DNA from 3 places in the Pseudomonas sp. nanlin1 genome. Region 2 is predicted to be linked to each of the others. Evidence: predicted binding sites of a transcription regulator. Region 2 holds the regulator's gene; each other region holds the start of a gene.
What was found. The regulator FliA, encoded in region 2, starts transcription of late flagellar genes. The targets are predictions, from matches to a motif close to CTAAAGTTTNNNNNNNNNNNGCCGNTAA.
Positions count from the first base shown of each region.

Region 1 (3,239 bases), 2.2 Mb from region 2:
AGCGCCGAGCATTTCCACAAACGCTTCAAGACCCGGCTGGCCCGTGGGTGGTAGGCCGTGTCAGAGCTGCCCTTGCTTACCTGGCTCGTCCAACTTGAGCACGCCATCTTCAAAGATGTTCAGGCGCTGGCGCAGCTCACGGGGCTGGATTGGCGCGGTAGGGTCGACCGGCGTCGCCGAAGCTTCCGGCGGCTTGGCAGGCGCCGGCGCTGGCGTGGCAGGGGGCTGCGTGGCATCGGGCTGGGCGGCTTCGCCTTCGATGTCGCGCTGGGCCTTTTTGGTCAGTACCACGATGTCGATCCGGCGGTTGACCGGGTTCAACGGGTTCTTGCGGTCGAACAACGAAGACGACGCGTTACCCACCACCCGAGCGACCTGAGCATCCGGGTAGCCCCCGGCCGTCAGTGCACGGCGTGCCGCGTTGGCGCGGTTGGCCGACAACTCCCAGTTACCATAGTCGCCACTGCCGACATATGGCTTGGCATCGGTATGGCCGCTGATGCTGATCTTGTTGGGCACGGCTTTGATGGTGTCCGCCATGGCCAGCAGGATGTCTTCGAAATACGGCTTGAGCCGAGCACTGCCCAGGTCAAACATAGGGCGGTTTTCAGCGTCCATGATCTGGATGCGCAAACCGTCCTGGGTGATTTCGAACAGGATCTGGTCCTTGAATTTCTGCAGTTCCGGGTTCTGATCGACTTTGTTCTGCAACTCTTGCAGCAGCAATTCAAGGCGCTCGCGCTCGACTTCTTCGGCACGGCCCTGGATTTGCGCATCGGCGCCATCGGCACTGCCCTGGCTCTGGCTTTGTGGCTGGGGTTGCGCCGGTTCGTCTTTGATTTCCGGGTTGAGCGTTGCGTCAGGGGACAACTGCGGCGAACCGCCCAAGTCAATGACATAGGGCGTGCCGCTTTCGGAGAAGCCGATAGGGTCTTTGAAGTAGCCGGCAATCGCCAACTGCTGCTCGGGCGTGGCGTTGGACAACAGCCACAGCACCAAGAAGAACGCCATCATCGCGGTGGCGAAGTCGGCGAAGGCAATTTTCCAGGCGCCGCCGTGGTGCCCGCCACCGAAGCGTTTGACCCGCTTGATGATGATCGGCTGATTATTTTCCATGGCTTAGCGACCGCGAACCGCTTGTTCCAGCTCGGCGAAGCTAGGCCGGTGCGCCGGGTACAACACTTTACGGCCAAACTCTACGGCCAGCGAAGGGGCCATACCGGAAGCCGAAGCTACCAGGGCGGCCTTGATGGCTTCATAGGTGTTCACTTCTTCCTTGGCATCGTGGGCCAGGCACGTGGCCAATGGGCCGAAGAAACCATAAGCGGCCAAAATACCCAGGAACGTACCTACCAGCGCCGCGCCCACGTGGGCACCGATGGCGGCTTTGTCACCGCTACCCAGGGAGGCCATGGTGATCACGATACCGAGTACCGCCGCCACGATGCCGAAACCAGGCAGTGCATCGGAAACCCCGGTCACGGCATGGGAAGGGTGCTCGAGCTCTTCCTTCATGCTCAACAGCTCCATGTCGAACAGGCCTTCCAATTCATGGGGGGCCATGTTGCCGGACGACATGATGCGCAGGTAGTCGCAGATAAAGGCCGTCATGGCTTCGTCTTTGAGCACCGACGGGTACTTGGCGAAAATCGGGCTGGAGGCAGCATCTTCGATATCACCCTCGATCGCCATCATGCCTTCACGCCGGCTTTTGTTGAGGATCTCGTAGATGAGGCTCAGCACTTCCATATAGAACGCGTGGGTGAACCGCGAGCCAAACATCTTCAACGACTTCTTCAGGACCTTCATGGTCATGTAGCCGGGGTTGGCCTGCAAGAAGGCGCCCAGTGCCGCGCCACCGATGATCAACACCTCGAAAGGCTGGATCAACGCAGCGATTTGCCCGTGGGACAGCACGTATCCGCCGAGAACACTCGCGAATACGACGATGATGCCGATAATTTTAGCCATAGGTAGGAAACACTTACGCAGTCGTGGACAGGATCAGAGCGGAAGTTCTTAAAACTCTCCTTCTACTTATCGGCACTTCTGCGCCAGACTATAGCCACGATTGGTGAAAAGCCAGTTCGGCCCTCTCTGCAAGGCGAATGAAGCAACCATGACCCGCCCAACGCCACATACGCTCGAAGCCTGGCTGAAACTGCTCGACAGCGTCAGCTTACCGGTCCCCCGCCACAGCTATGAACAGGTGCAGGCGGCGTTGGCCGACAATCGCAGTTCACTGCGCGACATCGCTGAAGCCATGCAACAAAGCCCTGCTTTGGTGCTGAGCATGATGCGCGCCGCCAACCTGCATAACAGCGAGCGCAACCTCGCCGAACCGGCCGAGAGCCTGGAGATAGCCCTCAATCGCCTGGGCCTTAAACGGGCCGAGGAACTGCTCGCGCGCCTACCTGCCCTCGACCAGGCCGAGATCCCCCACGGGCTGCGCCAGTTGCAGATGATCAGCCAGCACGCCACGCAGCAGGCCAATGGCTTGTTCGGCAACCGCCTGGCCCGGCTCTGGCAGGAAATCCACTGGGGCAGCCTGCTGTTTCTGGCGCCGCTCTGGCCGCTGGCGATGACCCACCCGCAACTGCTCGAAGAATGGGAGCTGCGGGTAATCCATAAGGGTGAGTCGGCCCGCAGCGTCGAGCTGGAGCTGTTCGGCGTGCGCCTACTGCGCCTGTGCCTGACCATGGCCGAGCACTGGCACTTGCCGGCCTGGGTCCGCCATGGCTATCGGCTGCTGCTGAGCGAACGGCGGTTATTGGTGCGCGTGCTGCATATCGCCCGTGACGACCAGGACGCCCTGCGCCAGCAACAGCGCATGGATGAAGACCCCAGCCTGCGCCGCTTGCTCAACCAGCCGGCCAACACCGTACTGCTGGCCAACGGCCTGGCCCTGGCAGCCCAGCAGGCCTGGGACTGCCCGCACATGGCCCGCTGGCAATACCTCGCCGCGCTCTACCTGCAGGTGCCCATGGCCGAGCTGCAACAACAGGTGCACCAGCACGCGGTGCAGAGCGCCCAGCAACATGCCGACCCCGACCTGTTCCACCCCGCCGAAGCACTGATCTGGCCGTGGAGCGAACGGCGCGTGCACCGTGGCCTGCTGCCGGCGGCGCCGCCGTCAGCCGAAGCACTGGTGGAATGGCGCAAATTCTGCGCCGACCTGCTGGTCGAGCCCAGCCGCTTCCACAACCCCCTGCACTTGACCACCTATGCCCGCGACGCGT
Region 1 is NZ_CP124218.1:5,063,007-5,066,245, forward strand. Features, by position in the region: gene QCL65_RS23440 (toll/interleukin-1 receptor domain-containing protein) at 1-54, shown strand, start outside; gene motB (flagellar motor protein MotB) at 61-1,116, opposite strand; gene motA (flagellar motor stator protein MotA) at 1,120-1,971, opposite strand; gene QCL65_RS23455 (HDOD domain-containing protein) at 2,120-3,239, shown strand, end outside.
Region 1: the regulator FliA is predicted to act here: its motif matches at 2,038-2,065, upstream of motA (flagellar motor stator protein MotA).

Region 2 (3,239 bases):
CCGTGTGGCCCCGGTCTAGACAAGGTAAAGAACGAACATGGGTAGCATGCATCCCGTACAGGTGATCGCGGTGACCGGCGGCAAAGGTGGCGTCGGGAAGACTAATGTGTCAGTGAACTTGTCACTGGCTCTGGCAGAGCTTGGCCGCAGGGTCATGTTGCTGGATGCCGACCTGGGGCTGGCCAACGTCGATGTGCTCTTGGGGTTGACGCCCAAGCGCACGTTGGCAGACGTCATAGAGGGTCGTTGTGAGCTGCGCGACGTGATGTTGCAGGGGCCAGGTGGCATCCGCATCGTCCCGGCGGCTTCAGGCACCCAGAGCATGGTGCATCTGTCCCAGGCGCAGCATGCCGGGCTGATCCAGGCCTTCAGCGACGTCGGTGACAACCTCGACGTACTGGTGATCGATACCGCTGCCGGTATTGGCGACTCGGTGGTCAGCTTCGTGCGCGCTGCGCAGGAAGTGCTGCTGGTGGTGTGCGACGAGCCCACCTCCATCACCGATGCTTACGCGCTGATCAAATTACTCAACCGGGACTACGGCATGAACCGTTTCCGGGTCTTGGCCAACATGGCGCAGAGCCCGCAGGAAGGGCGCAACCTGTTTGCCAAGCTGACCAAGGTGACCGACCGTTTCCTCGATGTCGCGCTGCAATACGTGGGTGCGGTGCCTTACGACGAATGTGTACGCAAAGCGGTACAGAAACAACGCGCGGTGTATGAAGCGTTTCCGCGCTCCAAATGTGCCCTGGCCTTCAAGGCCATCGCGCAGAAAGTCGACACTTGGCCACTGCCTGCCAACCCAAGGGGGCATCTCGAATTCTTCGTCGAGCGGCTCGTTCAGCAAACCAGCGCGGGGCCAGTATCATGAGTGCTAGCGGATACCGTATGTACAGCAAGGCTTCTAGGGAATCGCAACAATACGAGTTGATCGAGCGCTACGCGCCCTTGGTCAAGCGTATTGCTTATCACCTGTTGGCACGTCTGCCCGCCAGCGTGCAGGTCGAGGACTTGATCCAGGCCGGCATGATTGGCCTGCTAGAAGTGTCGACCAAGTACGACTCGAGCAAAGGCGCCAGTTTCGAGACCTACGCAGGTATCCGTATCCGCGGCGCCATGCTCGATGAAGTCCGCAAGGGTGATTGGGCGCCGCGTTCGGTGCACCGCAACACGCGAATGGTCAGCGACGCGATTCGGGCAATTGAAGCAAAAACTGGCCGTGACGCTAAAGATCATGAAGTTGCGGCCGAACTCAAGTTGAGTCTGGATGATTACTACGCGATTTTGAACGACACCCTGGGCAGCCGCCTATTCAGTTTCGACGACCTGTTGCAGGACGGCGAACACGAAGGCCTGCACGAGGATGGCGCTACAGGATCGCTGGAGCCGTCGCGGGACCTGGAAGACGAACGTTTCCAGGCGGCGCTGGCTGATGCCATTGCCAACCTGCCCGAGCGGGAAAAGCTGGTGTTGTCGCTGTACTACGATCAGGAGCTGAACCTCAAGGAAATCGGTGAAGTGCTGGGTGTCAGCGAGTCACGGGTCAGCCAGTTGCACAGCCAATGCGCGGCGCGTCTGCGCGGGCGGTTGGAAGACTGGCGGGCTAGATCGTAGAGAAATACGCGGGTTTGGGGGGAGGGCGGATCTGTACCGGGCTCGCTCCGGGGTGATCAGGTAAACACCACTGGGTGTTGGCCCGGCTCACTACGAAGTAGCCTGCTTTGGCAGTCGCTGTACTGGTTAAACGGATTCGATTTGATTGCGTGCCCAGGGGCTGGGTGCGTTCAAGACTGCTGGAGGTCTAATTGGACAAGAACATGAAAATCCTCATCGTTGACGATTTCTCGACGATGCGGCGGATCATCAAGAACCTTTTGCGCGATCTGGGGTTCACCAACACGGCGGAAGCCGATGACGGCATCACTGCATTGCCAATGTTGCAAAGCGGTAACTTCGACTTTTTGGTCACCGACTGGAACATGCCTGGCATGACCGGCATTGAACTGCTCAAGCAGGTCCGTGCCGACGAGCGTCTGAAAACCATGCCGGTATTGATGGTGACCGCCGAAGCCAAGCGTGAGCAGATCATCGAAGCGGCCCAGGCCGGTGTTAACGGCTATGTGGTCAAGCCTTTCACCGCCCAAGTGCTCAAAGAGAAGATCGACAAGATCTTCGAGCGCGTCAACAGCTGATGACCGCCACGGGGGCGCTATGGACAATAAAGATTCATCTTTGGCCGACTTCGAGTCGACCCTGAAAAGACACGCTACTGAGCTCGTGTCCAGCCTTGAAAAAGGCCGTTTCGGCGATGCAGTAGACCTTATTCATCAGCTCAACCAGACCCGCGACCGTGGCCTGTATCAGGAAGTCGGTAAGCTGACCCGTGAGTTGCACAGCGCGATCGTCAACTTTCATATCGACCCCCATATGCCTCAAGCCGAAGAGGTGTCGCAGATCACTGACGCCACCGAGCGGCTGTCGTACGTGGTCAGGCTCACCGAGAACGCAGCCAACCGAACCATGGACCTGGTGGAGCAGAGCACGCCGGTGTCTGAGGCCCTTGCGACCGATGCCAAAGCGTTGAGCCTGGATTGGGAACGCTTCACGCGCCGCGAGATGGACGCCAACGAGTTTCGCCTGCTGGCTCCTAAAATCAGCGAGTTTCTCAAACGCAGCGATACTGAGTCTCACCAACTGACTGCCAACCTCAACGACATTTTGTTGGCGCAGGATTATCAAGACCTTACGGGCCAGGTGATCAAGCGCGTCACGCAATTGGTCACTGAAGTGGAAAGCAATCTGCTCAAGCTGGTGCTCATGGCCAGCCACGTCGATCGCTTTGCGGGGATCGATCATGATCACCAAGCGATCGTTGCAGAAAAAGATAAAGAAAAAGATCCATCCAAGGGTGAAGGTCCGCAGATTCATGCCGATAAACGTGAAGACGTTGTATCTGGTCAGGACGATGTCGACGATCTGCTATCCAGCCTGGGTTTCTGACAGGGTTTCAGGAAAGTCCGCTGACGTGGCTCAGGGGCTTTCCGGCCAGAACCGCCAGACTGTGTTGACCGTTAACTAATCCCAGGGAGCACCCACATGAGCTTCGGCGCCGACGAAGAAATCCTCCAGGACTTCCTGGTAGAGGCCGGCGAAATTCTTGAGCAACTGTCCGAGCAACTGGTCGAGCTGGAAAGCCGCCCAGATGACGCGAACCTGCTCAATGCAATTTTTCGCGGTTT
Region 2 is NZ_CP124218.1:1,924,328-1,927,566, forward strand. Features, by position in the region: gene fleN (flagellar synthesis regulator FleN) at 38-871, shown strand; gene fliA (RNA polymerase sigma factor FliA) at 865-1,614, shown strand; gene cheY (chemotaxis response regulator CheY) at 1,818-2,192, shown strand; gene QCL65_RS09075 (protein phosphatase CheZ) at 2,212-3,000, shown strand; gene QCL65_RS09080 (chemotaxis protein CheA) at 3,097-3,239, shown strand, end outside.

Region 3 (3,239 bases), 280 kb from region 2:
AGAGGGTTTCTCGGAGCCCGGACAGCTTTCCATCACTCCACCAACAACAATGACGCATCAAAGCCCAGGCGCAAGTTGCCCCAGTGACGGCCGTCGATAAAGAACGGCACGTCGATCTCGGTCATGATTTCTCCGGTGTCGCGCAGGTAGGTTTGCAGCAGGAAACGCTGGGTATTGCTGGCGGCGCGCAGGCCGGTGGGGTCGCTGAACATGCGTTTATTGCGGCACACGGGCAGGTCGACTTCGCGGTTGCCTGTCGGTGTTTTCGAGACCCAGCTGTTGTTTACCGGGCAGTAGCCTTTGGTGTCGACGATAAACGCCACCTTGCCCCCCGGGGTGCCCTTGGCGAGGATGTCGATCTCTTGCTGGCAGACCTGGGCGAAGCGTTCGGTGTAGGCGGTCAGGTATTGTTTGGGGTCGGTGTTGGGGATCATCCGGTAGGTCTGGTCGAACAGGTTCAAGCCACCCTTGTGCAAGGCGTTCAGGTGCTCCTGCAAGCGGTCGCGGCACTGGCTGGCACGGGTGATCGCCGCGTCCAGCGCGCCGTGGCCGAGGACGAAACGGCCGAGCAGGGTTTGCACCCGCTCGGCGACGCCGGAGAGGTCGCGGGTGGCGGTCGCCGAGTGCTGCATGCGCTGATCGATGGCTTGGCTGTCCGCGTAGATCTGGGTGACACGGTCGTTGATACCGGTATTGCTGTCGGCGAACTGCTGTATATGCTCGGCGATGTCAGCCAGTTTGCCGCTGGTGGCTTCGAAATCGCCAATCATGCTCTCGAAGTGCCCGGAAGCGCGCTCCACCACGTTTTGCGTTTGGCGCGCGCTGTCGCTGATCTCTGCGGTTTGTTGGTGGGTCTTGCTGACTTCCAGCAACATTGCATCGATGTTGCTGGAAATATCGTCAGTGGCGCGGCTGACGTTCTGCGCCAAGGTGCGTACCTCATCGGCGACCACAGCGAAACCGCGGCCGCTCTCGCCGGCGCGGGCCGCTTCGATGGCCGCGTTGAGGGCCAACAGGTTGGTTTGCGAAGAGATCTGCTGGATCAAGCCGACGATGGACTTAATGCTGGATGAACGCTGGTTCAGCGCCGACACCAAGGTCCCGAACTCACTGAGGCGGGTGGATATCTCGCTGATCTTACCGGTCACGTCGAGCAGTTCGCCGTAAGAGTTGCGGGCCATGCTGAGGTTCTGCGCGGTGGTGCTGGAGATACCCTGGGTTTGCAGCGAGACCTCTTCGATGCGCCCAACGGCGGTGTTGCTTTGTTCCATGACCTCTTTGGCGAAGCGCGCCTGGTGGGTCGTGCTGTCGCTGGAGTCGCTGATGTTTTTCAGCGACCGCGCCGACTCGACGGCAATATGCACGGTCAGGGCTTGAACGTTGCTGATGATTTCCCGTTGCTTACCCAAGAAGCGATTGCAGGTGTTGGCCAGGGTGCGGATTTCGTCGTGGGTGAGCAGGGGCAGGTCTTTGGACAAGTCACCTTCGCCATTGGCCACTTCTTCCAGGGCGCGGGTCATGTTGTTGACCGGGCGCACGATCAGGTGCCGGAAGTACCAGACCATAAAACTGACCAGCGTCAAAGTAAACAGAGTGCTGGCCAGGATAAAGTTGTTCAATAGGTCGAGGCGGCTTTCGATCTGGCTCAAAAGGGCTGGGTCCAGCGCTGCGCCGCGCAAGGGCTGGAGGATCTCGCCGCGCAGGTTCAATGCCACCCAGTAGAGCAGTGCACTGACCAGTACGAGCAGGAACAGGCTGGAGAGTTTTTTGGTCAGGCTATCGAAAAATTGCTTCTCGATAGACTCGTAAACCGTCTTCCACATCTGCATGCCGCTGCTCCTGGGCAGTTAAATTTTGAAATAATTCAACTTCGATCCTTAAAAATCGACCGCCGGTGGCAAACCTTTAATCAGCTGATGAACCCAATGTGACGGATTAAGTTTTACGCCTCGGGCGCGAGACCACCGATTCAATATTTTTCCGGCCAATTAGCCCCGGCTGTGCGGGTTGCGGCAGCAACCACTTGTACATCACCAGGCAATCCACCAGCCCCAATTGACCGTGACGATAGGCTTTGGGCAACCGGCCCACCACCTCGAAGCCTAGCTTTTGCCACAGCGCTACCGCCACTTCATTGCTGCTGACCACCGAATTGAACTGCATGGCCATAAAGCCCTGGTCACGCGCCAGTTGTTGCGAGTGCTCGCACATCAACCGGGCCACGCCCCGGCCACGGGCGGCCGCGCTCACCATATAGCCGCAGTTGCACACGTGCCCACCGGGGCCGGCCGCGTTGGCCTTGAGGTAGTAGCTGCCCAGCAGGGTGCCTTGCTCGTCCTCGGCGATCAGCGTGTGCAGCGGGTAGTCGAGCCATAGGGCCTGTGCCTGTTCGCGGGTGGTGCTGGGCTCGTAGGCATAGGTTTCGGCGGCACTGACCACGGCCTGGAAAGTGGGCCAGAAACGGTCGAAGTCGGCGGCGGTCATGGGGCGGATATGAATCATTGCGGGCTCTTGGCTAAGCGTCGATGGGGTGCGCGGGTCACTCGCGTTCGTATTGGTCCAGGGTGTCGCTGGCAATCTGCCGGCCCAGGGCGATGAGTTCCGGGGCTTTGTAGAACTCAAAGAAACGGCATACCCGTTTGGGCACATTGATGAGGATGTCCGGTGGGTAGCCGGCGATCTTGTACTGCGCCAGCGACGTTTGCATGACTTCGAAGCTCTGGTTGATCAAGTCCAGCAATGAGGCAGGGCCGACGTTGTCGACGATGATCGAACCTGTGGCCGAGGCGGGCGCGCCAGGTGCTTGCGGCGCAGCGGCGGGTTGTTCGCCCATGGGCAGGGAGATATCACCCAGCCACGGGTTGGCGCTGGCTGCCGCGGGTTTAAGCACGTTTTGCTCGATGCGCAAGATCTGTTCGGCCTGGCGGCGGCGAAACGGCAGATGCGAGCCCAGGGAGGTCATCAAACTGTCGAAACGGCTTTTGAACGCCGCTGGGCGCTCTATAACGGGCAAGGTGTAATGCTTTTGGTTGGTCGAGTTGAGGTTGACCGCAATGATCAAATCGCAGTGGCTGGAGACCACCGGTACGATGGGCAGCGGGTTGAGCAGGCCGCCATCGACCAGCGTACGGTTGCCTTGCACCACGGGGGTGAACAAACTGGGGATCGCCGCCGACGCGCGCATGGCTTGGTGCAGGCAGCCTTCCTGAAACCAAATCTCCTGCTGGTTGGTCAGGTCG
Region 3 is NZ_CP124218.1:2,202,623-2,205,861, forward strand. Features, by position in the region: gene QCL65_RS10385 (methyl-accepting chemotaxis protein) at 33-1,829, opposite strand; gene QCL65_RS10390 (GNAT family N-acetyltransferase) at 1,936-2,502, opposite strand; gene QCL65_RS10395 (patatin-like phospholipase family protein) at 2,540-3,239, opposite strand, start outside.
Region 3: the regulator FliA is predicted to act here: its motif matches at 1,882-1,909, upstream of QCL65_RS10385 (methyl-accepting chemotaxis protein).